Regions from separate parts of the Klebsiella sp. PL-2018 genome, predicted to be linked through region 3. Evidence: predicted binding sites of a transcription regulator. Region 3 holds the regulator's gene; each other region holds the start of a gene.

Region 1 (10,205 bases), 2.4 Mb from region 3:
TGATGCGGTAAAACATACTGAGCAAAGGGTATGCTTTATTAAAAGGAATAACTTTCCTGGCATTAAACCGCTATGAATAATAGTGCGCATAAAATCCGTTTCTTTTAATAAAATAGACCAGGAAAGCCGGTGAATCCATCACCGGCTTGAATCGATAAAAATTAAGCGAAAGCGATAATTATTTATAAGCCAGGACGTAGTTTGCCTGAGCGTAAACATCACCCTCGGTTGCATTTTTACCTTTAGATTCCATGCGGGCGTGGAAGTCCAGGTTCTGAGTCGGGTTGGTATCGGTAAACACTACCGGCACTGCGGATCCCAGGGTTACGGTGTTGTAACCTGCGTCCATAATACGTACGCCAACGCCGGTAGCGCCGCCGTAGTTGCTTTCTTTGGTATTTACCATCAGGCTGGCGTCATTGCTGTCGACGTTGGCAGAAGTGAAGGTCACGTTCACTTTATCCGTTGTCGTTTTCACGCCTTTATCATCCGTTGTGCTCAGAATACAGTCGCGCAGTTTGATAGAGAAATCTGCAGGCTGAGAGTACTGGCCGCCGTTCAGTACGCTATCGGCAACCTGGCCGAGATCGACATCAATCTGAGAGCTTTCCGGTGTCACAGAGCAAGGGGCGGTAATAACGGTACCGGAGAAGGTGACAATACCGTGGCCCTGATCTTCAGCGCTGGCATTAAAAGCAGTCGCAGAAAAAACAGCGGTAGTGGCAACAGCGAGCAGCGTTTTTTTAAACATGGAATATAGTCCTTTATAGATGATCAATATTAAATATGAGGTTTACGACAACTGGTATGGGATTGGGTTTGCTTGAATTAATATTAATTCAACGCGTAAAAACTATCATGCTGCTCACTGTTACGCATGTTAATTGTAATTAAAGGTAACTCGCAGTTTTCCTTAATGTATGCATTTTAGTGCGCTTTTTTTAGGATATTTCGCAATGTAATATCTCTTTTGACGGTGGCTTTACCTGTATTGATTGTTGATGTGAATGAATTTCGTTTGATACCCGCAGAATTAACGTCAAATTAATGCCAAAGCAATGAGGGCGAATGCTGTGAAAAGGCTATTTACGCATGGTCTTAATTGACTAAAGGTTAAATTTAATACCTGTTCTCAATTCATCATTAATGATGAATTCATGTAATGAATTGACAAGTGAAATAATGGGGGCATTGACTCAGCCAATGCCCACCGTTTGCAAAACCACCAGGCTTAATCCCATCACTGACATCCCGCACAGCACGCCATAGCTCGGGTTGCTTTGTGGATCGAGCTCTTTCGCCAGCGGCATAAGCTCATCAACCGACAGCGCAATCATGATACCGGCAACCGCGGCCATAACGGCGCCCATCATCACCGGGGATATCGCGCTGCCCAGCACCAGCCAGGCCAGCACGCCGCCGAAGATTTCCGCCATGCCGGAAAGACCCGCCCAGAACACCGCTTTACTTCTGGAGCCCGTGGCGGCATATACCGGTCCGGCTACCGCCAGTCCTTCCGGGATGTTGTGTAGCGCAACGCCTAACGCGACCCCCATGCCCAGCTCGAGATTATTGCTGGCCGTCACGAAGGTCGCAATGCCCTCGGGGAAGTTATGCAGGCTGATGCCTAAGGTCAGCAAAATCGCCGTACGGCGCAGGTTGCGCGGGCGGGAAATGCCGGGAGACATCAGATCCTGCGGGTGGGCGTGAGGCAGCATGCGGTCAAGCGCAAAGTAGCCCAGAAGGCCGATAATAAACATGCCGTAGCCGAGCAGGGGGGACATGCCTTCGGTAGCCAGCGCGGCGGGCAGCATCTCCATCAACGAAATCAACAGCATGATCCCGGCGGCGAATCCCAGTGAGAATCCCAGTAAGCGATTCGAGGGTTTCTGCCCGATAACGCCGAAAATGGCGCCAATAAAGGTAGCGCTCCCTGCCAGCAGGGTCAAAATGACGGGTGAGGACAACATTCACCTCCTTATGAAAATAATTCTTATTAAGAGTATCCTGATCCATTGACGATCGCGAGCGCGCGGATTCACTCTTTACCGCCGCTTACATTCAAATTTTCTGACGATCATCATCATGCTTATCTGAGTTTATCCTCCATAGAAAGAGCGTAATGTAAATACATCAACTTTCTTAATAAAGGATATCACTATGTCCCGTACCCGCATGCCCGCGCTGTTTTTAGGTCACGGTAGCCCGATGAACGTGCTGGAAGATAACATCTATACTCGCGCCTGGCGGCATCTGGGCGAGACGCTGGCGCGGCCTAAAGCCATTGTGGTGATCTCCGCGCACTGGTTCACTCGCGGTACAGGAGTGACCGCGATGGAGGCGCCGAAAACGATTCATGATTTTGGCGGTTTTCCCCAGGCGCTCTACGATACGCATTATCCGGCGCCGGGTTCGCCTGAGCTGGCCCAGCGTCTGGTCGAGCTGCTGGCGCCGGTGCCGGTGACGCTGGATAAAGAAGCCTGGGGCTTTGACCATGGTTCCTGGGGCGTGTTGATTAAAATGTATCCCGATGCTGATATTCCGATGGTACAGCTGAGTATTGATAGTACGAAGCCCGCGGCATGGCATTTCGAAATGGGGCGTAAGCTGGCTCAGCTGCGCGATGAGGGCATTATGCTGGTGGCAAGCGGCAACGTGGTGCATAACCTGCGTACCGCACGCTGGCACGGCGAAAATACACCTTATCCCTGGGCGGCGTCGTTTAATGACTACGTGAAGGCGAACCTGGACTGGAAAGGTCCCGTAGCGGAACATCCGCTGGTGAATTACCTGGCGCATGAAGGCGGATCGTTATCGAACCCGACGGCCGATCACTTTCTGCCGCTGTTGTACGTGCTGGGCGCCTGGGACGGTGAAGAGCCGATTACGATCCCGGTTGAAGGAATGGAAATGGGCTCCCTGAGCATGCTGTCGGTGGTCATTGGCGCCTGAAAATAGATAAACCCCGGCAGTAAACAATGCCGCCGGGGTTTGCTGTTACTCGACGAAAATGTGCGGATAAAAGCGCGACAGATCCTGAGTGATCAGCGCCCGGTCTTCGCGAATGCCAATTCCCGCCGGCTGGTCGTTAATCAGCCAGCTGCCGATGAGCGTGTAGCTGTCGCCAAATTTCGGCAACGGATAGAACGCCTGCACGATGGTGCCCTCTTCACCGTACGGCCCTTCTACCGCCTCCAGCACTTTGCCATTCTCCACGATAGAGACGTTAGCGCCCTCGCGGGAGAAGATCGGCTTAATAACGTACTTTTCCAGCTCCGGGTGCGCATCTTCGCTGAAATAAGCGGCCAGCAGGTTCGGATGGTTGGGGAACATCTCCCACAGCAGCGGCAGCAGCGCTTTGTTGGAGATAATGCTCTTCCAGGCCGGCTCCAGCCAGCGCACGCCGGCATCTTCCAGCTTGGTGGAGAACACCTCGCGCAGCATGTACTCCCATGGATAGAGCTTGAACAGATTACCAATCACCTGATCCTGCAGGTCGGTAAACTGGCCTTTTTCGCCGAGACCAATATCTTCGATGTAGAGGAACTCGGTTGCCACGCCCGCTTCTGCGGCGCAGTCCTGCAAATATTGCACGGTACCGCGGTCTTCAACGGTATCGCGACAGCAGGCCATATGCAGCAGCTGGAAGCCGAACTGCTCGCGCAGCTCGCCAAAGCGATCGATCAGCTTCTCCTGCAGGCTGTTGAACTGATCGCTGCCCGCCGGCAGCTGACCGGCGTTCAGCTGATCTTCCATCCAGATCCACTGGAAGAATGCCGCTTCATAGAGAGACGTCGGCGTATCGGCGTTGTTCTCCAGCAGCTTCGGCTCACCCACGCCGTCCCACGCGAGATCGAGACGCGAATACAGCGAGGGCTGATGGGTTTTCCACGACTGGCGTACGAAGCCCCAGGTGTGTTTGGGGATGCGAAATTTGGCCATTAACTCATCGCTGGCGATGACTTTTTCCACCGCCTGCAGACACATCTGATGCAGCTCAGCGGTGACCTCTTCAAGCTTCTCAACCTGCGCCAGCGTCAGTTTGTAATAGGCTTCTTCGCTCCAGTACGGCTCGCCGTACATGGTGTGAAAGTTAAAGCCATATTCTGTCGCCTTTTCGCGCCAGTCCGGGCGCTCGGTAATGCTGATTCTTTCCATGTCGCTTAGCCGCCCATCGAGCGTGAAGAAGAGGAGCTTGCTGAACTACGCTGCATGGTTGATTGCTTAGCGACCGAGTCGCCAAACCCGCCGCGCGTTACGGTGCTGGTGGTGGCTGGTTTTGGCGCCATCGCGGTTTTCGGCACGGTCATGGTACGGCCCGGCTGCGCTGCGCCGTAGCTCTTACCGCCCGCGTCGGTGTATTTACCATAGGCCGGGCTGGCCGGGTTTTTTGAGCTGAACAGCGGCTGCTGAGCGCCCATTCCGCCGCCCATCATCCGGCCCATCATGTAGCCAGCCATCAGCGGCATCCAGAAGCTGCCGCTGCTTTGCGCCTGGGCCTGGTTTTCCGGAGCCATGCCTGCCTGAGCCGGCGCCTGCTGGCACTGACCTTCACCGAATTCGGCGACGCAATCTTCACGAGAGGCGTATTTCGGCGCGGTACGTTCTGCTTCTTTGAGCGCGTTGTTGTAAGCGGTGGTGCACTCTGCGGATTTGCTCGGGTTAGCGGCAGAGCAGTCATCGGCGTTTTGATACAGAGAAACCGTTTCATCGCTTTGTTCACAGCCGGCGAGCATAAATACCGCCGTCACGGCGAGCGCAACGGGAGTTAAATGACGAGCGCTCCAGCTTTTGCGGAAGGAGGCGTGTTTAATATTTTTTGTCCGTTTCATGTTTGTCTTCCTGGACCCAGTGGTATGCGTTTTGTTAACGCTCAGGATAGAGGATGAGTGGTGGAAAATGAAGCGAATAGGGGCGGAAAGCGGGGGATCTTTACGTTGCCTTACGTTTAACGCTTCGCTTACCCGCGGGGTAAGCGAAGCGTGGAGTGCGCAAGCTTAATTACTGGCGGAACGGATTGCTGCCGCTGGTGCTGCGTGCGGAAGCCGGTTTTGCCGCGGCGGTGTTGCTGTAGCCGTCAGCGCTGGCATCCTGCTGCGGATTTTCCGGCGCCACGCTGTCCGGCGAGGTCGGAATCGCTTTACCCAGCGTGTTGTTCAGCGCAACCAGGTCCTGCTCGTTCAGCGTACCGAGCGCGGACTTGATGTTCAGCTCGTTAATCAGGTAGTTATAACGCGCGTTGGACAGCTGCTGTTTTGCGTTATACAGCGTGGTGGTCGCGTCCAGGACATCGACGATGGTACGCGTACCCACTGAATAACCGGCTTCCATGGCATCCAGTGAACTTTGGGCAGACACCACGGCCTGTTTGTAGGCATTGATGCTGCTGATGGACGCGTTCACGTTGTTAAAAGAGGAACGAACGGTCTGCACCACGCTACGATGCGCGCTTTCCAGCTGCTCGCTGGCGCCGACAAAGTTGTACTGCGCCTGTTTAACCTGGGAGTTCACCATCCCGCCCTGATACAGCGGCAGGGAGAAGTTCAGGCCGATTTGGTTCTGCCCGATATCTCTGTCCTGCGTGGTGTTTTTAGAACCACTGTAGCTGTTATTAGATACGCTACTGGACGCGTTTAAATTCAGGGTCGGCAGATGCCCATCCTGCGCCTGGCGAATTTGCTCGCGTGCCAGGTCCTGGCTGAGTCGGGCCTGCAGCAGCGACAGGTTGCGGTTTTCCGCTTCTTTCAACAGCGCGTTCACCGCCGATGGTTTAGTGGTTTTAAACCCATCAACGTTCAGCGAGGCCAGCTCCGGATAGTAGTTGCCGGTCACCTGACGCAGCCCTTCTACGGCGTTATCGAGGTCGTTGCGCGCGGTGACTTCATTCGCCAGCACGGCATCGTACTGCGAACGGGCGTTCTGTACGTCAGTAATCGCAACCAGGCCAACGTTAAAGCGCTGGGTGGTCTGATCTAACTGGCGGTAAATAGCCTGTTTCTGCGCTTCGGTATAGGAGAGCGTATCGATAGCGGCCAGCACTTTAAAATAGGCCGTCGCGGTGTTCAGAATCAGCGTTTGCTGATCCGTCTGATAGGTGACGTCCTGAATGCCGGCGTTCTTTTCCTGCAGCGTCAGCGCACGCCATTTCGACATATCAAACAGAACCTGCGTGAGCTGCAGCGATCCGCTGGTGACGTCGGAATTCTGGTCTTTAGCATCACGGAAGCCGCTGGTATAGGTATAATCTGCACCCAGACCGAGCTGTGGCAATAACGGGCTACGCGCTTCGTTGATCTTCTCGAATGCGGCATCACGATCGGCTGCTGATTTACGCAGATCAGGGTTGCTGACACGCGCCTGCTGATAAACCTGCAGCAGGTTTTCAGCCTGGCTCATGGCGCTGAAGCCAGTCAGGCCCAGGCCGATAAGGATGGGAAAGAGTTTCTTCATTTGCATTCCTTGTTGTGAAGCATTTAGCGCTACTCAAATTCTAAAAATAATCACTGATTGTATAGAGTCTGTTACCGTAAAAAGTTGGCGTTATGTGCCATGGGGCGGTAATTTGCACCAATCTAGCATACGAGCCGTAAAACGGTAGCCACACCGCCTATAAATTCATAACTTCATGTTCTACAGGATATCGAAATGAGCGACGTCAATCAGCAGGGGATTACCTTCTCTAAAAACGATGTAGAAATTATTGCACGCGAAACGCTTTATCGCGGTTTTTTTTCGCTCGATTTATATCGTTTTCGCCATCGCCTGTTTAACGGCGGGATGAGCGGCGAAGTGACCCGCGAAATTTTTGAGCGCGGCCACGCCGCAGTCTTGCTACCCTTTGACCCGGTACGCGATGAAGTTGTGCTCGTCGAGCAGATCCGTATTGCGGCGTATGATACCAGCGCGAGCCCGTGGCTGCTCGAAATGGTCGCCGGTATGATAGAAGAAGGCGAATCTCCTGAAGATGTCGCCCGTCGTGAAGCGGTGGAAGAGGCCGGGCTTATTGTTGGCCGGGTTAAACCGGTCCTGAGCTACCTGGCCAGCCCCGGCGGCACCAGCGAAAGGCTGTCTATTATGGTGGGTGAAGTCGATGCAACGACGGCAAAAGGAATTCATGGACTGGCCGACGAAAACGAGGATATTCGCGTTCATGTGGTGAGCCGGGAACAGGCTTACAGATGGGTGGAAGAGGGGAAAATCGACAACGCAGCCTCTGTCATCGCGCTGCAATGGCTGCAACTGCATTATCACAATTTACGAAACGAGTGGACAAAATGAAGCGTTATACGCCTGACTTTCCTGAAATGATGCGCCTGTGTGAAACCAACTTTGCCCAGCTGCGCCGCCTGTTGCCGCGAACGGATGCAGCGGGAGAAAAGGTGAGTTACCAGGTGGGCAACGCGCAATACCGATTAACCATCGTCGAATCGACCCGCTACACTACGTTAGTGGCGATTGAACAGACGGCGCCGTCGGTGAGCTACTGGAGTCTGCCGTCAATGACGGTACGGCTCTATCACGATGCAATGGTCGCTGAAGTGTGTTCAAGTCAGCAGATCTTTCGCTTTAAAGCGCGGTATGATTATCCTAATAAAAAGTTGCATCAACGCGACGAAAAGCATCAAATTAATCAGTTTCTGGCCGATTGGCTGCGATACTGTTTTGCACATGGAGCGATGGCGATTCCGGTTTGTTAGCGTCGTGAAACCTAAGGACACCATTTGGAAAGCCTGTTAAACCTACCTTTGGCTGGTGAGGCCAGAGTCAGGATATTACAAATTACCGATACTCACCTGTTTGCTGAAAAACATGAAACGCTGTTAGGTATCAATACCTGGGAAAGCTATCAGGCCGTACTGGATGCGATCCGCGCCTCACAGCGAGAGTGCGACCTGATCGTTGCTACAGGCGATTTGGCGCAAGATCACTCTGCCGCGGCCTACCAGCATTTTGCTGAAGGCATCGCGAGTTTTACTGCACCCTGCGTCTGGCTACCGGGTAATCATGATTTTCAACCGGCAATGTACAGCACGCTGCAGGAATCCGGCATCTCTCCCGCTAAACGCGTATTGCTGGGCGACCACTGGCAAGTATTGCTGATGGATAGCCAGGTGTTCGGCGTGCCGCACGGCGAGCTGAGCGATTTCCAGCTGGAATGGCTTGAGCAGAAGCTGACCGAAGTTCCGCAGCGCTATACGCTGCTGCTGTTGCACCATCATCCCATGCCGTCAGGCTGTAGCTGGCTGGATCAGCATAGCCTGCGCAATGCCGGGGCGCTTGATTGCGCGCTGGCCGCTTTTCCTCGCGTTAAGCATCTGCTCTGCGGCCATATTCACCAGGAGCTGGACCTTGACTGGAACGGACGGCGCATGATGGCCACGCCATCCACCTGCGTGCAGTTTAAGCCGCACTGCGCGAACTTCACGCTCGATACCGTCTCCCCAGGCTGGCGCTGGCTGGAACTGCATCCTGACGGCACATTGACCACTGAAGTTTGCCGTCTCGAAGGCGTGAAATTTCACCCGGATATCGCTTCAGAAGGATACTGATGTCTACGCTTCTCTATCTGCATGGTTTTAACAGCTCGCCTCGGTCGGCAAAAGCGACTGCGCTGAAAGCGTGGCTGGCGCAGACCTATCCTGACATCTCGATGGTGATACCGGAGCTCCCGGTTTATCCCGCGCAGGCGGCTGAGCATCTGGAGTCTATCGTGCTGGAGCATGGCGGTGAACCGCTGGGCGTTGTCGGGTCGTCGCTGGGGGGATATTACGCGACCTGGCTATCGCAGTGCTTTATGCTGCCCGCCGTGGTAGTGAACCCCGCGGTGCGCCCGTTTGAGCTGTTGAACAATTTCCTTGGCCCCAATGAGAATCCATACACGGGGCAGCAATATGTGCTAGAGTCTCGCCATATTTACGATCTCAAGGTCATGCAAATTGACCCGCTGGAAGCGCCGGATTTAATCTGGTTATTGCAGCAAACGGGTGATGAAGTGCTTGATTACCGCCAGGCCGTGGATTATTTCGCCTCCTGCCGACAAACGGTAGAGGAGGGCGGTAATCACGCATTTGTTGGCTTTGAAGATCATTTCACTCAGATTATCGATTTTCTGGGCCTGCGCTGAGCGGTTCGGAACGACCTACGAATACACACCATGACGCAATCTTCATATAACGCTGATGCCATTGAGGTACTCACCGGGCTAGAGCCGGTTCGCCGCCGTCCGGGAATGTACACTGATACCACACGTCCAAACCATCTTGGTCAGGAAGTTATTGATAACAGCGTGGATGAGGCCCTGGCCGGTCACGCGAAACGCGTGGAGGTGATTCTCCACGCCGATCAGTCGCTGGAAGTCATCGACGATGGACGCGGAATGCCGGTGGATATCCACCCTGAAGAGGGGGTTCCGGCAGTTGAACTGATTCTTTGCCGCCTGCACGCCGGGGGGAAGTTCTCCAATAAGAACTACCAGTTCTCCGGCGGCCTGCACGGCGTAGGGATTTCGGTGGTCAACGCCTTATCGAAACGCGTTGAGGTGAACGTGCGCCGCGACGGCCAGGTCTACAGCATCGCGTTTGAAAACGGCGATAAAGTAGAAGATCTGCACGTGACCGGTACCTGCGGTAAGCGCAATACCGGTACCAGCGTGCACTTCTGGCCGGACGAAAGCTTTTTCGATAGCCCGCGTTTTTCCGTCTCGCGCCTTTCTCATTTATTAAAGGCCAAGGCCGTTCTCTGCCCGGGCGTAGAGATTGTTTTCCGCGATCTGGTTAACGACAGCGAACAGCGCTGGTGCTACGCCGATGGTCTGACCGACTATCTTAGCGAAGCGGTTAACGGCCTGCCGCTGCTGCCGGAAAAACCGTTCGTCGGCACCTTCTCCGGCGATACCGAAGCGGTCGACTGGGCGCTGCTGTGGCTGCCGGAAGGCGGTGAACTGCTGACCGAAAGCTACGTCAACCTGATCCCGACGATGCAGGGCGGTACCCACGTTAACGGCCTGCGCCAGGGGCTGCTGGACGCCATGCGCGAGTTCTGCGAATACCGCAATATTCTGCCGCGCGGCGTGAAGCTGTCGGCGGAAGATATCTGGGAGCGCTGCGCCTACGTCCTGTCCGTGAAGATGCAGGACCCGCAGTTTGCCGGGCAAACGAAAGAGCGCCTCTCTTCACGTCAGTGCGCCGCGTTTGTTTCAGGGGTGG
Region 2 (10,205 bases), 2.9 Mb from region 3:
GATCACCACCAGGTCCGGTTTACTGGCGATAACGCCCTCCTGCGACATGCTGCGATAATGGTCGAAGCTCTGCATGGCATTTTGCAGCCCGGCCGCCCTGATTGCGCCATCCGCCGCGGTTTGTTTCCCGGCCACCATGGTATTCATGCCGCCGTGGCTGAGAATAAACAGCACCCGCTTGTTCACGGGCTGCGACGGAATTTGCGCGATCTGCTGATGAACCTTCTGGCGCAGGGCGTTACCTTCGCTCTGCTTACCAAGGGCGTCGGCAATCACGCCAATTTTTGCCTCGATTGCCGGCAGGTCGTAGCCGCCCGGGACGTTGATCACCTTAACCTTATTCTCTTCAACCTTTTTCAGCACCAGCGAGGGCTGCGCCTGGGCGCTGGCCAGCACCAGCGTCGGCCGCAGGGAGAGGATCCCCTCGGCGTTCAGCTGGCGGATATAGCCCACATCCGGCAGGCTCTGCGCGGCGGCAGGCCAGGTGCTGGTGCTGTCTTTTGCCACCAGCTGCCGCTGGGCGTCGAGGGCGTAAACCACCTCCGTGACGTCGCCGCCGAGTGACACAATCCGCTCGGCGGCGGCGCTGGCCAACAGCGGAAACGCCGCAAGTAATATCAGCCAGCGCTTCATGCGAGTAGCCCTTCGGTGGTCAAACGATCGACCTGCGCACGCCACTGCGCCTGCTCCGGGTGGCCTTCGCTGCGTTGACCGAACAGCTGTGCGATCTGCGTGCCGTCTTTGGCGAACAGCTCGACGCTGGTGACGTGGCCGTCAGAGGTCGGTTTGCGGGTCACCCAGATCTCATCCACGCTCTCCTCGCGCAGATGCAGGGTAAACGCGGGGTTGAAGATATTCAGCCAGCCGCGCATCGGGGCGACCTTTTCCAGCGCGCCGGTGAAGATCTGCACGCAGCCGCGGTTGCCGACAAAAATCATGATCTCGTTGCCATCCTGGCGGATCGTTTCCAGCAGGCCCGGCAGCGTCTGGGTGTCAATGCGGCAGGCGAGGTCGTCGCTGACCAGGCGGAAAGCCTGCTGGCGCGACAGGCTATATTTTCTCAGCAGGCCGAAGAACTGGTGAACGTCGGTCATGGCCCGCCATTCATTTTCCAGCGCCGCCGCGTCGGCGGAGTCGGCATATTTCAGCGGTTCGGCCGGGCGAATCGCCAGCGGGGCAGGCGATTGCTGCGTATGCCCGGCAATCAGCGCATCCCAGGCCGCCATGTCGGTATTGCCGGTGGTGTAAACCTTGAGCAGCGCGTCGCCGTGCGGATCGAAGAACTGGATGCTCTGGCGGCCGTTGTCGTTCAGGCGAAAAGCGCTGGCCCACTGGCTGAGAAACAGGCGCAGATCGAGGGCGCGCGGATTGAGCACCAGCCCGGCGTGGCCGCTCAGATGCTGATGGGTAAATTCGCCGACCTGCTCATGCACCGCGTATTCGTTGCGGCAGATGCATTTGGTTTCCCCCACGGTTTCCAGCGCCGTCAGAATGGCGCGGGCGTCGTCCTGCAGACGTACGGCATCGTAGCCCAGGCGGGCTTCGGTCAGCTCGGCTTCGCTGATCCCCATTTCGGCGGCGATATCGCGGGCGTATTTCGCGGAAGATTGCGCTTTCGTGGTCAGATAGCGCTGCCACAGCGGGGTATGTTGCGGTTGGGTGTTTTGCATAATTCACATCCTTCTCTACGATGAGTTTCCCCGGCGCGCGGCCGGGGAGCAGGTTTCTTATTATTGGCCGATCAGAAATCGACGTTCACGCCCAACTGCCAGGTGCGGCCAGGCATCACCGCCAGCGCTCTGTCGTTGGCGTCCTGGTTCGTCGCCGTTTCGATATTGCGGCTGCTCAGATAATCCCAGTATTTACGATCGGTAATGTTGTATACGCCGCCGTTGACGCGCACGTTCTTCGCGACCTGCCAGTACGCGGTCCAGTCCAGCATGCCGTAGCCCGGAACGCGCATATACTCGCTGGTCGAATCGGTAATCGCGGAGCCGGAGTTGGTATAGCTTTCGCGGTTGGTGGCGGTGGCGCGCTTGCCCTTAACAAAGGTGGCGGTCAGCGCGGTGCCGTACACTTTTGCCGGATCGTCCCACGCCACGCCGACGATGGCCTTCATTGGCGCGACGCTATCGAGGTCGACGTACTTATCGCCGCTGTAGCTGGATTTCGATTGCCCTTCACTATAGCCGTAAGCGAGGGTGGCACTCAGGCCGTTAACCTCTTCAAACCAGGTGCCAAAGTTGAATTTAGCGCTGATTTCGCCGCCGTAGATGTACGCTTTATCGCGGTTTTCCGCCTGGTAAATGGTGTAGATGTTCGACGGTACGTTAGTGAACTGCGTCGGATTATTGGCGCGGGTGTAGCGGGTATAGGCGATAAAGTTCTTATAGGTGTTGTAGAACAGCGCGGTGCGCATGGTGATGCCCTCCGTCACTTCGCCCTTCATCCCCCACTCAACGTTATCGCTGGTTTCGGTTTTCAGATCGGTGTTGCCGATCAGCGCATACTGGGCGCGTCCGGCGTAGCTGGAGCCGAGGTTCCACGAACCGTATAGCTGGCTGGCGTTCGGGAACTGCGCGCCGCGCTGATATTGCAGATAAGTCATCAGGCGCGGGGTGATATCGTACTGCAAGACCAGCGACGGCAGCGCCTGGGTATCAGCGTTCTTACCGTACAGATTTGACACGTCGGAACCGGTCAGCACGCTGCTGTTGTTGGCCAAATCGGAGACGTTTTCCGGTTTGGTCGACTGATGCATCACGCGAATGCCCGGGATAACCGCAAAGTTATGGCCGTCGAGGTCGAAGTTAATTTTGTCCTGCAGGAAGCCGGCGACGATATAGCCGCGGCTGTCGGCGTCCGGCTGCATAATCTGGCTATAGGCGCTCGGGGTTGGCGACTGGGTTAACGGCCGCTGGGTTTTCGTCGTGCTGGCGTTAAAACCGGCGCTCAGATCGTGACGGCCTATCGATTTCGCCAGCGCGCTCTGAATCCCCCAGGTGTCGGTATCGTAGTCGGAGCTCACCGTTTGCATCGCGCGGGTGACGCTGTCCGGCATATATGTCCAGTCATGGGCCTCGGTATGCTGGTAGTAGACTTTGGTCGATACGCTGTCGATATAGTCGTTCATCGGCGTCCAGTCGTCTTTCAGGCTCAGGCCCCAGCGGCGGGTCTGGCTGGTCTGCTTTGACGTACCGATAACGCTGTTGCCGCTGGAGTCCCAGGCGTCGTAATGCGTGTGGTTCGTTTTATGGTAATAATCGAAGGTGCTGGTGAACTTATGTTCGTCATTCGGCTGCCAGATCCCGGAGGCCATAAAGGCGTCCGAGTGCCAGTTTGCCGGATAGGAATCAACGGTCCCGCTGTTATTTTCCGTCTCCTGACCGTCGCGACGGCTGTAGACGAAGATCCCGCGCAGGGTCTCGTCGCCGCCGGCGACCGTGACGCCGTTGTGCCAGCTGCGATCGGACGAGTCGTAGCCGCTGCGGTAGCCGAAGGCGCTGGTTTTGCCCGGATGCAGATAGTCATCCGCGGATTTCGGGCGGAAAGAGACGTTGCCGCCGATGGCGCTGTTGGCGGTTTCCGTTGATGTCGCCCCGGACTGAATATCGATGCTGCCGTACATGTAGGGGTCAATATAGTCGCGGCCCATACCGAAGGTATTAAGGCCCGCGCGGCTGGCGTAGCTGCGCCCGGTGGCGTTCGGCTGGGCGATGCCGTCGACGTCGATCCCGACGCGGTTGCTCTCCATGCCGCGTATGTTGTAGCCGGTATAGCCGCCGCGGTCGAAGCCGCTTTTGCCGTTGCCGGAACCGCCGCTGGCGCCGGTGGCGCTAATGAGCGGCTCGTAGCGCATGATCGAGCCAAAGTCGTTGGCCCCTTTATCCTGCAGCTCCTGAGCGCCGATCGAATGTTCGCTGCCCGCTTTCAGCAACGGCGCCGGCGCGGTAACGGTCATCCGTTCCGAGCTGTCATCAGTCGATGCGCTGCTGGTGGTTTTCGCGGTGGTATCAGCCGCCCCGGCGGAAGTCTGATAAATTGCTGTAAGCAAAGAAGTCACCAGCAGGCTTTTCTTGAACCATGCTGTTGATTGAGTGGAGTTATACATAGTAGCCACGCCTTAATCATTATTAGTATTGGCTCACGCGTTACTTCCAGAGTGCAGGTGTGTCCGGTTATTCCGTTACTGGACGTTTTTTCTCCATGCTTGTTGATTGCGAATGGTAATGATAGGTATTATCGTTTGCAACAAAATAATCATGTTATCTTCAATTAATCTGCAAGTTGTTTACAATTTGCCCTTTTACCGACAGCGAGAAGCCGATGAGCCATAAAGCCGCGATTACCATCACCTACTGTTCGCAGTGCAACTGGATGCTGCGTGCCAGCTGGATGGCACAGGAACTGCTGCACAGCTTTAGCACCGATATCGCTTCGGTCACGCTGGTTCCGGGAACCGGCGGGATCTTCGTGGTGGCCGTTGATGATGTGCAAATCTGGGAGCGCAAGCAGGATGGCGGTTTCCCCGACGCGGCGGAGCTCAAGCGCCGGGTGCGCGATGTGTGCTTCCCGGAAAAACCGCTGGGGCACGTGGATAAACCGGCATAATCCTCAGGGAGTATGGGGCTGCATCGTCCTCTCTGAATGTGTATTATGAATGCATCTTTATCGGAGGGAACAGGCGATGGCGGGCAAACGTATTGCGCGGGAAAAAAAGACCATTAGCAGCATGATTGCGCTCTACCAGCGCCGCTGCCCGGATGCCCGCGACGACGCCGAACACTATCAGGCGCTCAACGGCTATGCCGACAAGCGGCTGGATAAGTGCGTATTTGGCGAAGAAAAGCCCGCCTGCAAGCAGTGCCCGGTGCACTGCTATCAGCCCGCGAAACGCGAAGAGATGAAGCAGATTATGCGCTGGGCGGGGCCGCGGATGCTCTGGCGGCACCCGATCCTGACGATTCGCCACCTGATCGATGACAAACGCCCGGTGCCGGAGTTACCGGAAAAGTATCGGCCCAAAAAGCCGCAATAAACTCCCCGGCTCGCGCTGCGCTTAGCCGGGCTACAATTCGTGCGGTCTGTAGCCCGGGTAAGGCGTCAGCCGCGACCCGGGGCTTCGCCGGAACGAGCCGTGGTTTGACTATCGCGAACCGACGTCCAGATAAACGCGATAACGAATAGAACGGTAAACAGCACCACAATGGTCGGCGCCGGGGCGCTGTCGAGATAAAACGACAGCCACACGCCGCCCAGCGAACAGCTTAACGCTATCGCCACCGCCAGCAGCAGGGCGCTGACAAAACGCCGCGTCAGCAGCAGAGCGATCGCCCCCGGCGCTATCAGCAGCGAAATCGACAAAATGATCCCCACCGCTTTCAGCGTCGCCACGATGGTCAGCGCAATCATGCATAGCAGCCCATAATGCAGCAGCCCGCAGCGCAATCCGCTGGCCTTCGCCTGCTGCGGATCAAAGGCGTGCAGCAGAAAATCACGCCACTTAAGCCCGATTATCAGCGCAATCGCCAGCGCGATCAGCGACGTTTGCGCAATATCGCTGGCGGAAATACCCAGCATGTCGCCAAACAGAATATGATCGAGATGGACCTCCGACTGAATCGACACGTACAGCACCAGGCCCGCGCCAAACATCCCGGAAAAGACGATGCCCATGATCGTATCGCGCTTAATGCGGCTGTTATCGTCGAGATAACCGGTGGCGATGGCGCAGAACAACCCGGCGATAAACGCGCCGATGGCGAAGGGGATACCGAGGATATACGCCACCACCACGCCCGGAAAAACCGCGTGGCTCATGGCATCGCCCATCAGCGCCCAGCCTTTGAGCACCAAAAACACTGACAGCAGCGCGCAGGGGACGGCAACGATCGCCGCCACCAGCATGGCGTTGACCATAAAGGAGAACTGGAAAGGTTCAATCAGCGCGCTCAGCATGAGGCCTCCCTGGCGCGGCGACGGCTGGCGAGCAGGCCGTGCTTCGGCGCGAAAACAAAAGCGGCTAAAAACAGCAGCGTCTGGGCGACGACGATAATCCCGCCGGTCGCCCCGTCCAGATAGTAGCTCAGCCACGCGCCGAAAAAGCTGGTCAGGCTGCCAATCGCGACGGCAATCGCCAGCAGGCGCGGGAAGCGGTCGGTCAACAGCCAGGCTGTGGCCCCGGGCGTCACCACCAGGCAAATCACCAGAAACGCGCCGACGGTCTGCAGCGCCGCCACGGTACAGGCCGCCAGCAGAGTAAAGAACAGCAGCTTCAGCGCGGTGGTATTCAGGCCAATGGAACGAGCGTGGTTCTCATCGAAAAAGGTCACCATCAGGTCTTTCCACTTCAGCAGCAGAATCGCCATCGAAATAGAGCCAATCGCCGCCAGCTGGATAATATCCTCCGGGGCGATGGCCAGAATATTGCCGAGAATAATGGTCTGGATATTCACCGAAGTGGGGTTCAGCGACACCATAAACAGGCCAATACCGAAAAAAGAGGAGAAGATCAGGCCGATAATCGCGTCTTCCTTCAGCTTCGAACGCTGGTTAAGAAACAGCATGCTGCCCGCCGCCAGGCCGCCGGAAAGAAACGCCCCCAGCGCGAAGGGCAGACCGAGCATATAAGCGCCCGCCACGCCGGGCACGATGGAGTGGGAGAGGGCGTCGCCAATCAGCGACCAGCCTTTAAGCATCAGGTAGCAGGAGAGAAACGCGCACACCCCGCCCACCAGCGCCGAGACCCACATCGCGTTCAGCATATAGTGATAACCAAACGGCTCCAGTAGCCAGCTCATCTTTCGCCTCCCGCCGCCCGACGGCTGATAAACGGCCGCTCATCGTCGGTGATAATCCGCTCTTCCGCGCCGCTCAGCACCACGTGGCGCAGCACGCCGCTAAACGCCAGTTCGAGGTTTTCGGCGGTAAAGGTGCTTTCCGTCGGGCCGCTGGCCAGCACGGTGCCTTTGACCATCACCGTGTAGTCGCAGAACTCGCTTACCGAGCCGAGGTTATGGGTGGAAACCAGCATGGTGCAGCCTTCGTCGCGCAGTTCCCGCAGCAGCTCGATGATGCGCGCTTCGGTCTGCACGTCGACGCCGGTAAAGGGTTCATCCAGCAGAATGACTTTTCCCTGCTGAGCGATAGCGCGGGCCAGAAACACGCGCTTTTTCTGCCCGCCGGAGAGTTCGCCGATCTGGCGGTGGCGGTACTCGCTCATGCCGACCCGCGCCAGGGCGGCGTCGACAATCTCATGGTCGCGCGGTTTGGCCCGCCGTAGCCAGCCCATATGGCCATAGCGCCCCATCATCACCACATCTTCCACCAGCACCGGGAAGGACCAGTCCACCTCTTCCGCCTGCGGAACGTAGGCGACGAGGTTCTGCCGCAGGGCGCGATTAACCGGCTGACCGAGAATCGCAATATCGCCTTTTCCGACGCGCACAAAGCCCATCAGCGCTTTAAACAGCGTCGATTTTCCCGAGCCGTTCACCCCGACCAGCGCCGCGATGGCGCTGCGCGGGACGCTAAAAGAAGCATCGCGCAGCGCGGTATGACCGTTGCGGTAGGTGACGCTGACGTTGTTGACCGCGAGGCCCGGCAGCTCGTGACTCATGCCTGTTTCCTTAGTCCGTCGTTGATGCCCTGGACGATGGTTTGGGTGGTGACGCGCAGCAGGTCGAGATAGGTCGGCACCGGGCCATCGGCGGCGCTCAGAGAGTCGACGTACAGGACGCCGCCGTAGTGGGCGCCGGCTTCCCGGGCCACCTGACGCGCCGGTTTATCAGAGATGGTGCTTTCGCTAAAGATAGTCGGGATCCGCTCTTTCTTCATGGTGTCGATGGTTTTGCGCACCTGCTGCGGGGTGCCCTGCTGGTCGGCGTTTATCGGCCACAGATAGCGCTCCTGGAGGCCGTTATCGCGTGCCAGATAGGAGAACGCGCCCTCGCTGGTCACCAACCAACGCTTATCCTGCGGCAGCTTCGCCAGTTCCGCCTTCAGCGGCGCCATGGTCTGGCGGATCTTCTCTTTGTAGGCTTCGGCGTTGTGGCGATAGGCGTCGGCGTTCGCAGGATCGTATTTCACCAGCGCGTCGCGAATATTATCGACGTAGATCAGCGCATTGTCCGCCGACATCCACGCGTGCGGGTTGGGTTTGCCGTTATACGGCCCTTCGCTGATGCCCATCGGCTGAATGCCGTTGCTGACCACCACTTCCGGTACGCCGTTTAAGTGCTGATAAAAGCGGGCGAACCACAGTTCAAGGTTCAGGCCGTTGGCGAGGATCAGCTGCGCGCCCTGCGCGCGTTTGATATCCCCGGGGGTCGGCTGATATTCATGGATCTCGGCCCCCGGTTTGGTGATGGAGCTGACGTCGGCGGCGTCGCCCGCGACGTTTTGCGCCATATCGGCGATCACCGTGAAGGTGGTAATCACTTTAAATTTCTCTTTTGCCTGGACGGGGGCGACGGCCAGCAGCGCCAGCGTGGCGGCAAACATCAGATGCTTCAGGGGTGGCAGGTGCAGCATAAGGTCCCTCACAACGTTGCGGTTAATTAATCATCATTTATAGCCATTGCTATGTTATATAGCACAAGCTATTTATAAATGAAAATAATTCTTATTTAGATGTGAGGCGAATGATTAGCGTGCGAACCCGCGGCGGGAGAGGAAAAGGCCCGGCCACGCGGAAGGCCGGACGCTGAAATCAGGAGAGATCGGCCACCGACTGGCGGGGGATCAGGCGGCCCGCCAGCGTGCGCCCTTCGGGAGAGAAGGTGGGGCGCTCGTCAATCAGGTTGCGGATACGCTGCAGGCAGTTCTCCATCAGTTGCTCCAGCGGCCAGGAGATACAGGTCAGCGGCGGATTGAGCAGCGAGGCGAGGGGAGAATCTTCCAGGCTCAGCAGCGAGACCTCCTGCGGTACGGCAACGTTGAACTCGCGCAGCAGGCGCATCGCTTCGGCGGCGTAGCGGTCCCGTTTCACGATAATCACCGAGTATTTGCTGAAGCTATTAATCAGCGTCAGCAGCGCCTGTTCAACGTTATCGTTGGCCGCCAGCATCAGCTGCCGGTTAAAAGGGATGGAGTAGTTTTGCAGGACGTTGCGATAGCCTTCGAGCATCTGGCGGCTGGCGTCATCGCTGTCGTTATCAACGATCAGCGCGATATTGCGATGGCCCTTGCCGATCACGTAGCGGCAGGCGCTTTCGGTGGCAAAAGCGTAGTCGTAGCCCTGATTATTGACCCCGGCAATGCTGAAGCGGTCAAAGGAGATCACGTTGCGCGGCGCATCCGCCGGCACGGCGCCGAGCACCACCACCGCCACGCACTGGCGCTGTAAATCGTCGACGACCGCCGCCTGTTCCGCCGCATCCGTGACGTACTGAACTATCAGGTTTTTATTCAGCCCCTTCAGCGCTAGCGAGAGCATCGGCAGCAGGCGCGCGCCGCTGCTGTCATCGTTCGCCGGGATCACCAGCCCCACGTGATTGGATGTCTGACTGGCGAGGTTTTGCGCGGCAAAGCTCGGGCGGTAGTTAAGTTCCTCTACCGCGCGCAGCACCGCTTCCCGGCTCTCTTCGCGCACGCCCCGCGTGCCGGTCAGCACGCGGGATACCGTCGCTCGCGAGACATTCGCTAATCTTGAAACATCATCAATGGTTGGCATGGCATTTTCTGTCTGAATATTTTCGCCTAGCTTAGCATACCTGCTGAAAAAAGTGTCTACCGCCGACCGGCTTCAGCGTTGGCCAGAACCGGCAGCCAGGCCGCGCCGCGCACGCCGCTGGCGTCGCCGAAGCGGGCCTGTTTGATCTGCGTTCGGCAGCTGTCGGAAAAGAGATACGGGACAATCGCCGCCGGCAGCTGCTCATAGATTTGCCCGACGTTGGAGAGCCCACCGCCCAGTACAATCACCTGCGGATCGAGGATATTGATTACCGACGCCAGGCTACGGCCGAAAGCGTCAATAAAATGCCGCCAGTGGGCCAGCGCCTGCGGTTCGCCGTTTTGCGCGGCGGCGATAATCGCTTCCGCAGGCGCCTGCTCGCCGTAGCGGCGGGCAAAGCCGGTACCGGAGATAAAGCTTTCGATGCAGTTCTCTTTGCCGCAGTAGCAGGGCTGCGCCGGGCCGTCGCGCTCGGGGCGGTACTCCGGCAGGGGATTGTGTCCCCATTCGCCAGCGATGGCGTTAGGCCCGC
Region 3 (10,205 bases):
AGGCGGCGACGGTCATGCGCCAGCACCTTAACGAAGAGGGCGTGATTCAGTTTCTGTTAAAATCTTTCGTGGACGGCCAGTGGCGGTTTAACGTACCGGTGCTGTGGGAGCAGTACGATAATATCGTCGGCTGGCAAACCGTTCCGCCCTGGCCGCATCCGGCGCTGTTTATTCCGGGCGGCAACTCCCCCTACGTCACCGATGCCTACCGCGAGACTTTATTAGCTCAGTTTCCCCAGGCGCGCGCGCACGTTATCGCCGGCGCCGGGCACTGGGTGCATGCAGAAAAACCGGAGGCCGTTATCCGCGCGATCCGTCGTTATTTGACCTCTATCGCCGCGTAACTGCCTAAAATATACTCGACCGCGCGGCTTAATGCCCGCGGCCGTTGGCGCAGCCCGTCGCCTGATGTATTATGGCGCGCTGTCTGCATCGGCTATGCCCGATAGCTTGTTTCCCCCGAAGTCACTCTGAATCATGGCAAAAGAACAAACGGACCGTACGACATTAGATTTGTTCGCAACTGAGCGTCGGCCGGGTAGACCGAAAACGAATCCGCTTTCGCGCGATGAACAGCTGCGCATCAACAAACGCAATCAGCTTAAACGCGATAAGAGTCGCGGTCTGAAGCGCGTGGAGCTAAAGCTCAATGCCGATGCTGTCGATGCGCTTAATGAGCTGGCCGAAGCCCGTAACATGAACCGCAGCGATCTCATCGAAGAGATGCTGATGAACCAGCTGGCAGCCCTGCGCGACCAGGATAAAGCCTAAAACCCTCAAAAAATAAGCTTTCGTGTAGCAGAGTGTGCAGTTGGGCGTGATTGCTGTTTCCGCGCCCTTCTCAGTTCTGCTATCATTGCCCCTATCTGCGGGCATTACGCCACTACCACATCATTAAGTTTCAAGAGGTTATTTTACTCATGGCAATCATCGGCATCTTTTTTGGCAGCGACACCGGCAACACCGAAAATATTGCAAAAATGATCCAAAAGCAGCTTGGTAAAGACGTTGCTGATGTTCACGACATTGCCAAAAGCAGCAAAGAGGATCTGGAAGCTCACGATATCCTGCTGCTCGGCATTCCCACCTGGTACTACGGCGAAGCCCAGTGCGACTGGGACGATTTTTTCCCGACGCTGGAAGAGATCGATTTCAATGGCAAACTGGTGGCTCTGTTTGGCTGTGGCGATCAGGAGGACTATGCTGAATACTTCTGTGATGCACTGGGGACTATCCGCGATATCATCGAACCGCGCGGCGCAACTATCGTTGGCCATTGGCCGACCGCCGGCTACCATTTTGAAGCCTCTAAAGGCCTGGCCGATGACGATCACTTTGTTGGCCTGGCCATTGACGAAGACCGTCAGCCTGAGCTGACTAACGAACGCGTGGAAAAATGGGTAAAACAGATTTCTGAAGAACTGCACCTCGAAGAAATCAAGAATGCCTGAGTCTGAACGGCGTAATCATCAGGTTTCGCCGAATTGATAGATAAAAGCAATCAAAGTTATAGCTACAAGTTTTTAACTTTTAATCACATATCTGTACAATGTCCTCTGATTTAACGGGGTCGCGTGAAGCACTTTGTAGCGAGTGCCTCGTTTTTGACAGCATACAAGGCCCGATGCTTGCAGTTTTCATTTCACCATGGCAGTTCTATAATGAGACGCATTACATCGGGTGATTCTCTGTATTACTTCCGCTGAAGGAAGTAGATCGTTTAGCAACAGGACAGATTCCGCATGACTGACAACAATACCGCATTAAAGAAAGCTGGCCTGAAAGTGACGCTTCCGAGATTAAAAATCCTGGAAGTGCTGCAAGGACCGGATAACCATCATGTCAGTGCGGAAGACTTATACAAACGCCTGATTGATATGGGTGAAGAGATTGGCCTGGCCACCGTCTACCGCGTACTGAACCAGTTCGACGACGCCGGCATCGTCACCCGTCATAATTTCGAAGGCGGTAAATCCGTTTTTGAACTGACGCAGCAGCATCATCACGATCACCTGATTTGCCTCGACTGCGGCAAAGTGATCGAATTTAGCGATGATTCCATCGAAGCGCGCCAGCGTGAAATTGCCGCAAGGCACGGTATTCGCCTGACTAACCACAGCCTGTACCTGTACGGCCACTGCGCAGAAGGCGACTGCCGCGAAGATGAACATGCCCACGACGCGGCAGAGAAATAATCACCGCATCGTATACCGCCAAAAGCCAACCTGAAGGTTGGCTTTTTTTTGCCCGGAATCTGCCGCCTCTTTCTCTCGCGCTGCAATACGTTTACTGTCAGTGCATCCTGACGTGTACGGAGAGTCGACATGGAGCTTCGCCAGCTACGCTATTTTGTGCGCATTATTGAAACCGGCAGTATGGGCCGCGCCGCGCTTGACCTGGATATCGGCGTCTCCGCGCTTAGCCAACAGATGGCGCGCCTCGAGAACGAACTCGCCATTCGCCTGCTGCAGCGGACGTCTCGCGGCGTAATGCCGACCAGCGCCGGCCTCGCCTTCTACTCCCAGGCGCAGCTCGCGCTGCGTCACGCCGATGATGCGGTTCTCGCCGCGCGCGAGGCGCGCCTTTCCGGCCACGTCAGCGTCGGTATGGCCCCCAGCACCGCCTCCGTTCTCGGGGTGCCTTTTATTCACGCGATGCGCGAAAGCTATGCCGACGTCCGCCTGCATTTGGTCGAGAGCCTCTCCGGTAACCTTGAACGCATGATCAACACCCGCCAGCTTGACTTAGCTATCGTGTTCCAGAAGGAGAAGCTTGTGCGCTGGAGCGCCAGACCTATTCTCGAAGAGCGTCTGTTTCTGATTGGCACCCATGACGTGCTCTCTCCCCTTCCCGAAGCGAGCATCTCGCCTGGCCAGCTGGCCGCTATCCCGCTGATTATGCCAAGCCTGGGGCATGGACTGCGCGGCAGGCTGGAGGCGATCTGCCAGGAGCATGCCCTGAGCGTCGATGTGGTGGCTGAAATCGACGGCCTGGCCCTGCTGATGCGCGCCGTCCGCGACGGGCTCGGCGCCACTTTGCAGCCGGGGGCGGCAATTTCCCATCTCGACAGCGAGTCCCTGAGAGTGATCGGCGTCGACAATCCGATACTCAGTCGACCTAATTTTCTCGTCAGCCTTTCCGATGATGAGCTGACTCCGGCAGGCCTTGCGGCCCGCGTAATACTGGCGAAAGTCATGCGTCAGCTGGTTGAGTCGGGTCGCTGGCCCGGCGCCAGCCTTTACGCAAACTAAACCCCCCTTTAGCAATACGCCATAGCGTCCAGCCGGCCGTAACGCATACATTTCCATTACAAATTTAACAATCAAGCAAAGCGTAATGGAGCCATAAATGGTGGATGTACTGGTCATTGGCGGCGGCAATGCCGCGCTATGCGCCGCCTTAACCGCCCGGGAAGCTGGCGCGTCCGTACTGCTGCTGGAGGCCGCGCCGCGGGAATGGCGAGGCGGCAACTCTCAGCACACGCGGAATCTTCGCTGTATGCACGATGCTCCGCAGGATGTTTTGGTCGACAGCTATCCGGAAGAAGAGTACTGGCAGGACCTGCTGCGCGTCACCGAGGGCAACACCAACGAAGCGCTGGCGCGCCTGGTGATCCGCACCTCATCGCAGTGCCGGGACTGGATGCGCCAGCACGGGGTTAACTTTCAGCCGCCCCTCTCCGGCGCCCTGCACGTGGCCCGCACCAACGCCTTTTTTATGGGCGGCGGCAAAGCTCTTATAAATGCCTATTACCGCAGCGCGGAGCAGATGGGCGTAAAGATCCGCTACAACACGCCGGTACAGGCGCTCGAATTAGATAACGGCGAATTCATCGCCGCGCTGGCGGGCGAAGAGAGGATCGTCGCCAAAACCTGCGTCCTCGCCGCCGGCGGATTTGAATCTAACCGCGAGTGGCTGCGTGAAGCATGGGGACAGAACGAGCGCGGTGAATGGCCAGCCGATAACTTTCTCATCCGCGGCACCCGCTTCAATCAGGGCGTGCTGCTCAAGTTTATGATTGACGCCGGGGCTGACATTATTGGCGACCCCTCGCAATCCCACTGCGTCGCCATTGACGCCAGGGCGCCGCTCTACGATGGCGGCATCTGCACGCGCGTGGACTGCGTGTCGCTGGGGGTGGTCGTGAACCGCGACGCCGGGCGCTTTTATGATGAAGGGGAAGATTTCTGGCCCAAACGCTATGCCATCTGGGGCAGGCTGGTCGCCCACCAGCCGGGGCAAATCGGCTACTCGATCATCGACAGCAAAGCGATCGGCCACTTTATGCCGCCCGTTTTCCCCGGCGCCCGGGCCAATACCATTGAAGAGCTGGCTCGCCAGCTGGGGCTGGACGCGGAACGCCTGGCGCAAACCATCGCCCGCTACAATGCCGCCTGTACGCCGGGCCAGTTCGATCATACCCGGCTTGATAACTGCGCGACATCCGGCCTGACGCCGCCGAAAACCCACTGGGCGCGGCCCATCGATACCCCGCCCTACTACGGCTATGCCCTACGGCCGGGGATCACCTTTACCTACCTTGGGCTGTACGTTAATGAACGCGCCGCCGTCCATTTTGCGGGCAAGCCGAGCCGCAACCTGTTCGTCGCCGGCGAAATGATGGCCGGCAACGTGCTGGGCAAGGGGTATACCGCCGGCGTGGGCATGTCCATCGGTACGACGTTCGGACGCATTGCCGGCCAGCAGGCCGCCCGCTCGGCACAGCAGGAGACACACCATGAAATCGCTTGAAAAGCTGATCATTGACGCGCAAATCATCACCGAGTCGGAAGCGGAAGTTGAACGGGTGATGCAGGTCTGTAACGCCTGCCGCTATTGCGAAGGGTTTTGCGCCGTGTTTCCGGCCATGACCCAGCGCCTGGCTTTTGGCAAAGCGGATATAAACTACCTGGCCAACCTGTGCCATAACTGCGGCGCCTGCCTGCATGCCTGTCAGTACGCGCCGCCGCACGAGTTTGCCATTAATGTCCCGAAGGCGATGGCGGAAGTGCGCCTGGAGACCTATCAACACTATGCTCAGCCCGCGGCTTTCGGCAGCCTGTATCGTCGGGCCGGCGTAACCACGGTACTGGCGCTGGTCGGCGGGCTGATCCTCTTTCTGCTGCTGGCGATGGGGCTCAAAGGCTCCCTGCTTCATCCACCGCTGGCCGGCGATTTCTACCAGATTTTTCCCCATAACCTGCTGGCGTGGATGTTTGGCACGGTCTTCATACTGGCCATGGGGTTACTAATGGCCGGGGTGATCCGCTTCTGGCGCGAGATCTCGCCGGGTCAGCCTCAGGCCATCGACATCGCTAAAGCCTCGCATAATGCGCTCACGCTGAAGTATCTCGACGGCGGGCACGGTAAGGGCTGCAACGAGGCCGATGACGCGTTTACCCTGCTGCGCCGCCGTTTCCATCACTTTACCTTCTACGGGTTTCTGCTCTGTTTCGCCGCCACCGTGGTGGCCACGGGGTATCACTATATCGCCGGCTGGGAGGCCCCCTACCCGTTCTTCAGCGTACCGGTTGTGCTGGGCACGCTCGGCGGCATCGGCCTGCTGGTGGGCCCGGCGGGTTTGCTATGGCTGAACCTGCGCCGCTCGCCGCTGCACGGCGACCCGCGGCAAAAACCGATGGATCGCGGCTTTATTCTGCTGCTGCTGCTGACCAGCTTCACCGGCCTCGCCCTGCTGGCGGGACGAGACACCTCGTGGATGGGCATTCTGCTTGCCATTCACCTCGGCGTGGTGATGGCGCTGTTTTTGACCCTGCCATACGGAAAATTCGCCCACGGATTTTATCGCTGTGCGGCGTTACTCAAGTGGGCGATTGAGAAACGACGCGGAAAACAGGCGGCAGTCGCAGGCGACTAGTCCGCTCCTCTTACCTCTATAAAAACAAGATAAAGACAATGGAGAGCAACCCCTATGACGCAACCCTCATCGCGCGCCGGTACCTTTGGCGCCATTCTCCGCGTGACCAGCGGTAATTTTCTCGAACAATTCGACTTTTTTCTGTTTGGCTTTTACGCCACCTATATCGCCAGAACGTTCTTTCCGGCGGAGAGCGAGTTTGCGGCGTTAATGCTGACCTTCGCTGTGTTTGGTTCGGGCTTTCTGATGCGCCCCATCGGCGCGATAGTGCTGGGGGGCCTATATTGACAGGATCGGACGGCGTAAAGGGCTGATGGTGACGCTGGCAATTATGGGCTGCGGGACGCTGCTGATAGCGCTGGTTCCCGGCTATCAAACCATCGGCGTTCTCGCCCCCGTTCTGGTATTAGTGGGTCGCCTGCTGCAGGGATTCTCGGCGGGCGTCGAGCTCGGTGGCGTGTCGGTCTATCTGTCGGAAATCGCCACGCCGGGGAAAAAAGGGTTCTATACCAGCTGGCAATCCGCCAGCCAGCAGGTGGCTATCGTCGTCGCGGCGCTGATTGGCTACGCGCTGAATGAAACGCTCGGCCACGATGAGATTGCCGAATGGGGCTGGCGTATTCCCTTCTTTATTGGCTGTATGATTATTCCGCTGATTTTTGTGCTGCGGCGTTCGTTGCAGGAAACCGAAGCCTTTCTGCAGCGCAAGCATCGCCCTGACACGCGGGAGATCCTGAGCACGATTGCCAAAAACTGGCGCATCATCACGGCGGGGACCTTGCTGGTGGCGATGACCACCACCACCTTTTATTTTATTACCGTCTATACGCCGACCTACGGTAGAGCCGTTCTGCATCTGAGCGCCCGCGACAGTCTGCTGGTGACCATGCTGGTCGGCATCTCTAACTTTATCTGGTTACCGATTGGCGGGGCAATTTCTGACAGAATAGGCCGTCGGCCGGTGCTGATGGGCATAACCCTGCTGGCGCTGCTCACTACCTGGCCGGTCATGCACTGGCTCACCGCCGCGCCGGATTTCCCCCGCATGACGCTGGTCCTGCTCTGGTTCTCGTTCTTCTTTGGTATGTATAACGGCGCGATGGTGGCCGCTCTGACGGAAGTGATGCCGGTCTACGTCCGCACCGTGGGCTTTTCACTGGCCTTTAGCCTCGCCACCGCAATCTTCGGCGGCCTGACGCCGGCCATTTCCACCGCGCTGGTCGAGATAACGGGCGACAAAAGCTCGCCGGGCTGGTGGCTGATGTGCGCCGCGCTATGCGGCCTGGCCGCTACCGCGATGCTCTTCGTACGCCTGGGCCGCGGCTACCAGCCGGCAGAAATACCCCGCTAAAATAGCAACGGGCGGAGTTGACGCTCCGCCCGTTTGCTTGCCGCCGTCTGGCTTAACGCGGCGTATTGTTGCTGTGGATCTCTTTCCAGATCTGGTCGCAGCGCGCCTCTACAGCCTGATCGTTCCCGGTTTTGCGCGCCTGGATGCACTGCTGATAATCCAGCACCCGCACGCTTTCCTGGGTCGCGAACTGCTGATGCTGTTTCTCCTGCTTCAGCACGTTCAGTACGCTCTGACAGGCTTCAACTTTATCCGGATTGCCCTCTGCGGTATTAATGCAGGCGCTGTAGGCATCTTTTAACTTTGAGTCTTCCTTAGGCGCTGGCGACTGGGTACAGGCAACCAGACCTGCTGCCATAATGGCGACAAGTATTAACTTTTTCATCATGAACCTCGGGAAATTGCGGCGGGTTTCCCCCGCCGCAGTGGCATCAGAAAATGGTGAACGGAGCAATAACCATGAACTTCACGTCGCGCTCATCCTGGAAGATGTTGCCGTAACCACCGCTCCAGCTTGGGATATCGGAGTGGTTGTCGTATTGCGTAAAGTGGAGTTTGAACAGCGTGCCCTTAGCGCGTCCTTCCTGAACGGTGTACATGGCATCCAGGCTATAGGCGGACTCTTCCAGGCGTTTATCCGGGTTGTAGTACGCATCAGGCGAGGACATTCTCCCCGGCTTCGCATCCCAGGCATAAACGTAGGAGGCGCCGAAGGCCCAGCCCGGCATGTTCCAGTTCTTCATGTCATACATCGCGCCGAAGAACACCGCTTTTTCACCGTTGGCGTTGAAGTCCGAACGGTTATCCCACCAGATATCCAGTCGCCCGTTAGACGATGCGTAAGTTGGCGTCATACGCTGCAGGAAGTAGCCCTGCTGACCATCAGCTTTAACCCAGGTTCCTTCCAGACGCAGGTCCAGAACGTCGGCAACCTTATAGCCAAAGGTCAATGCCTGCAGCCACGCGGTGCCGTCATAGATATCGTTAACCCCGCCGTTGCTGACCTTATCGCGGGTGCCGTAGAACTGATAGCTGGTGGTTAACGGCGTGCCTGCAACATCAAACTTATAGCTGGCCTTGGCAAAATACTGGTCGATGTAACCCTGTGCCTGACCAAACGCCGCTTCCAGCACAAGGTCGTTTTTAAAATCATATTTGGCGCCGAGAGAGTGAAGGTAATCCACCTTGGTTTTCTTGTCGTTCTGGTAGAACTCATCCATCTCAATGTGCCACGGCGCTTTATATTCGTTCGTCCACATATAGGAGAAACTCAGCGCGCCCGCATCGCCGTAGTCAAAGTTCGCACCGGCTTCAGCCCCCTGATAGGTACCCGGCATAAAGCTCCAGTGCGGCGCCAGCAGCGTCTGGCCGGTTGGCTGAATATAGCCCGCGCGCGCCCAGGTCGGGCCAAATTTAAATTTTGCGGCTGCTTTATACAGGCTGATCCCGCTCTTATCGCCGGAATAGTCTTCATCGTAGGTTTTATTGCGCGAGGAGAAAGCGATTTCGTTCGGGTGACCGCTCTCGCTGCTTTCGCCCATTTCGATGGCGGTAAAGGCAGCAACGTCAATACCGAACATGTCGGCGGCATAGCCGGACTGGAAATCGAGGTTGGCGTTCCAGGTGGAGTGCGACAGGTTAGTTTTATATTTATCGCCGTCGGTCACATCTTTACGGTCGCGCTCACGCTGCCAGTAATAGATACCGCCGGTTAACGTTGAATCATCAATGAACCCTTCTGCTTTTGCATCCGGCACCATTGCAAATCCTGACAGGGCTGTGACACCGGCAATAGCCAGCGCCAGCGTACTACGTTTGCCACTAAACGTACGCATATGCATATCCTCTTTGACGTTTTAAAGTGCGGTTACCAATGGCAACGCGCAAAAAAATAAAATAAGACTGCTTAAAAAGTGGTGCGGTAAAAATTCGCATAACCACTAGGTATAGACTATTTTTCGTGACGCGAATTATCAATCTCTTTCGCCGACCAAAGATGAAGATTATGACAAAGCGCACATAATTTATGTCTTTTTGTTTCAGTCGTAGATGTCACACTTTTTTCGGGTGAAGTGCTTGCAAAAAAAGAGAAAATTAGGGGAAATGAAAGCGATTACATATTTATATGCAATAGATGGAAAGGGTTAAAAAAAGCGGTTATTACAATCTGTAAACAAGATTAATTCGCATCGCAAAAATATGAGGATTTAATTCTCTGATTCTGAATAAAAAAAACGCCGCAGTAAGCGGCGTTCTCAATAACGGCGGGTAGCTACGCGCCGACTTTCGCCCATGTGTCGCGCAGACCGACGGTGCGGTTAAACACCAGCTGGGTTGCGGTTGCATAGCGGCTATCCAGGCAGAAATAACCTTCGCGCTCGAACTGATACGCTTTTTCCGGCTGCGCCTGCGCCAGGCTCGGCTCGGCAAAACCCTGTTTGATCACCAGCGACTCCGGATTCATCACCGAGAGGAAGTCCTCCGCCGCGCCCGGGTTCGGTACGCTGAACAGGCGATCGTACAGGCGGATTTCTACCGGCAGCGCGTGCGCCGCGCTCACCCAGTGAATCACGCCCTTCACCTTGCGGCCGTCGGCCGGATCTTTGCTCAGGGTATCGGCATCGTAGGTGCAGAAGATAGTGGTGATGTTGCCTTCCGCATCTTTCTCCACGCGCTCCGCTTTGATCACGTAAGCGTTACGCAGGCGAACTTCTTTGCCCAGCACCAGACGCTTGTACTGCTTGTTCGCTTCTTCGCGGAAGTCGGCGCGATCGATCCAGATTTCGCCGCTGAACGGCACCTCGCGGCTGCCCATCTCCGGTTTATTCGGATGATTCGGCATGGTCACGATTTCGCTGCCGCCCTGCGGATAGTTTTCGATAACCAGCTTAACCGGGTCGATAACGGCCATCGCGCGCGGGGCGTTTTCGTTCAGATCTTCACGGATGCAGGATTCCAGCGAAGCGATTTCGATGG

The links. Region 3 encodes Fur, which represses iron uptake genes when iron is present. Its sites were predicted from a motif close to ATAATAATGAGAACNACTATCAA; they were not measured.
Region 1: zupT (zinc transporter ZupT) is a predicted target of Fur. The motif match lies at 1,981-2,003, and genes of this name have one in related genera.
Region 2: MKleb_RS21475 (TonB-dependent receptor domain-containing protein) is a predicted target of Fur. The motif match lies at 4,224-4,246, and genes of this name have one in related genera.

What each region holds. Positions count from the first base shown of each region.
Region 1 covers NZ_CP077673.1:5,075,550-5,085,754, reverse strand. Annotated here, with positions in the region: gene MKleb_RS23950 (fimbria/pilus outer membrane usher protein) at 1-90, opposite strand, end outside; gene MKleb_RS23945 (fimbrial-like protein) at 179-751, opposite strand; gene zupT (zinc transporter ZupT) at 1,197-1,967, opposite strand; gene ygiD (4,5-DOPA-extradiol-dioxygenase) at 2,161-2,952, shown strand; gene MKleb_RS23930 (glutathionylspermidine synthase family protein) at 2,998-4,158, opposite strand; gene MKleb_RS23925 (DUF1190 family protein) at 4,164-4,832, opposite strand; gene tolC (outer membrane channel protein TolC) at 5,002-6,450, opposite strand; gene nudF (ADP-ribose diphosphatase) at 6,646-7,278, shown strand; gene MKleb_RS23910 (DUF1249 family protein) at 7,275-7,697, shown strand; gene cpdA (3',5'-cyclic-AMP phosphodiesterase) at 7,722-8,549, shown strand; gene yqiA (esterase YqiA) at 8,549-9,124, shown strand; gene parE (DNA topoisomerase IV subunit B) at 9,155-10,205, shown strand, end outside.
Region 2 covers NZ_CP077673.1:4,577,290-4,587,494, reverse strand. Annotated here, with positions in the region: gene MKleb_RS21485 (heme/hemin ABC transporter substrate-binding protein) at 1-633, opposite strand, end outside; gene MKleb_RS21480 (hemin-degrading factor) at 630-1,670, opposite strand; gene MKleb_RS21475 (TonB-dependent receptor domain-containing protein) at 1,742-4,111, opposite strand; gene MKleb_RS21470 (Rdx family protein) at 4,327-4,611, shown strand; gene MKleb_RS21465 (nitrous oxide-stimulated promoter family protein) at 4,688-5,038, shown strand; gene sitD (iron/manganese ABC transporter permease subunit SitD) at 5,104-5,958, opposite strand; gene sitC (iron/manganese ABC transporter permease subunit SitC) at 5,952-6,800, opposite strand; gene MKleb_RS21450 (manganese/iron ABC transporter ATP-binding protein) at 6,797-7,618, opposite strand; gene MKleb_RS21445 (metal ABC transporter substrate-binding protein) at 7,615-8,532, opposite strand; gene MKleb_RS21440 (LacI family DNA-binding transcriptional regulator) at 8,711-9,673, opposite strand; gene MKleb_RS21435 (ROK family protein) at 9,730-10,205, opposite strand, start outside.
Region 3 covers NZ_CP077673.1:1,692,385-1,702,589, reverse strand. Annotated here, with positions in the region: gene ybfF (esterase) at 1-344, shown strand, start outside; gene ybfE (LexA regulated protein) at 478-771, shown strand; gene fldA (flavodoxin FldA) at 921-1,451, shown strand; gene fur (ferric iron uptake transcriptional regulator) at 1,743-2,195, shown strand; gene tcuR (tricarballylate utilization LysR family transcriptional regulator TcuR) at 2,325-3,251, shown strand; gene tcuA (FAD-dependent tricarballylate dehydrogenase TcuA) at 3,349-4,752, shown strand; gene tcuB (tricarballylate utilization 4Fe-4S protein TcuB) at 4,739-5,878, shown strand; partial or broken gene MKleb_RS07840 (MFS transporter) at 5,933-7,229, shown strand; gene chiQ (ChiQ/YbfN family lipoprotein) at 7,282-7,614, opposite strand; gene chiP (chitoporin ChiP) at 7,661-9,064, opposite strand; gene glnS (glutamine--tRNA ligase) at 9,502-10,205, opposite strand, start outside.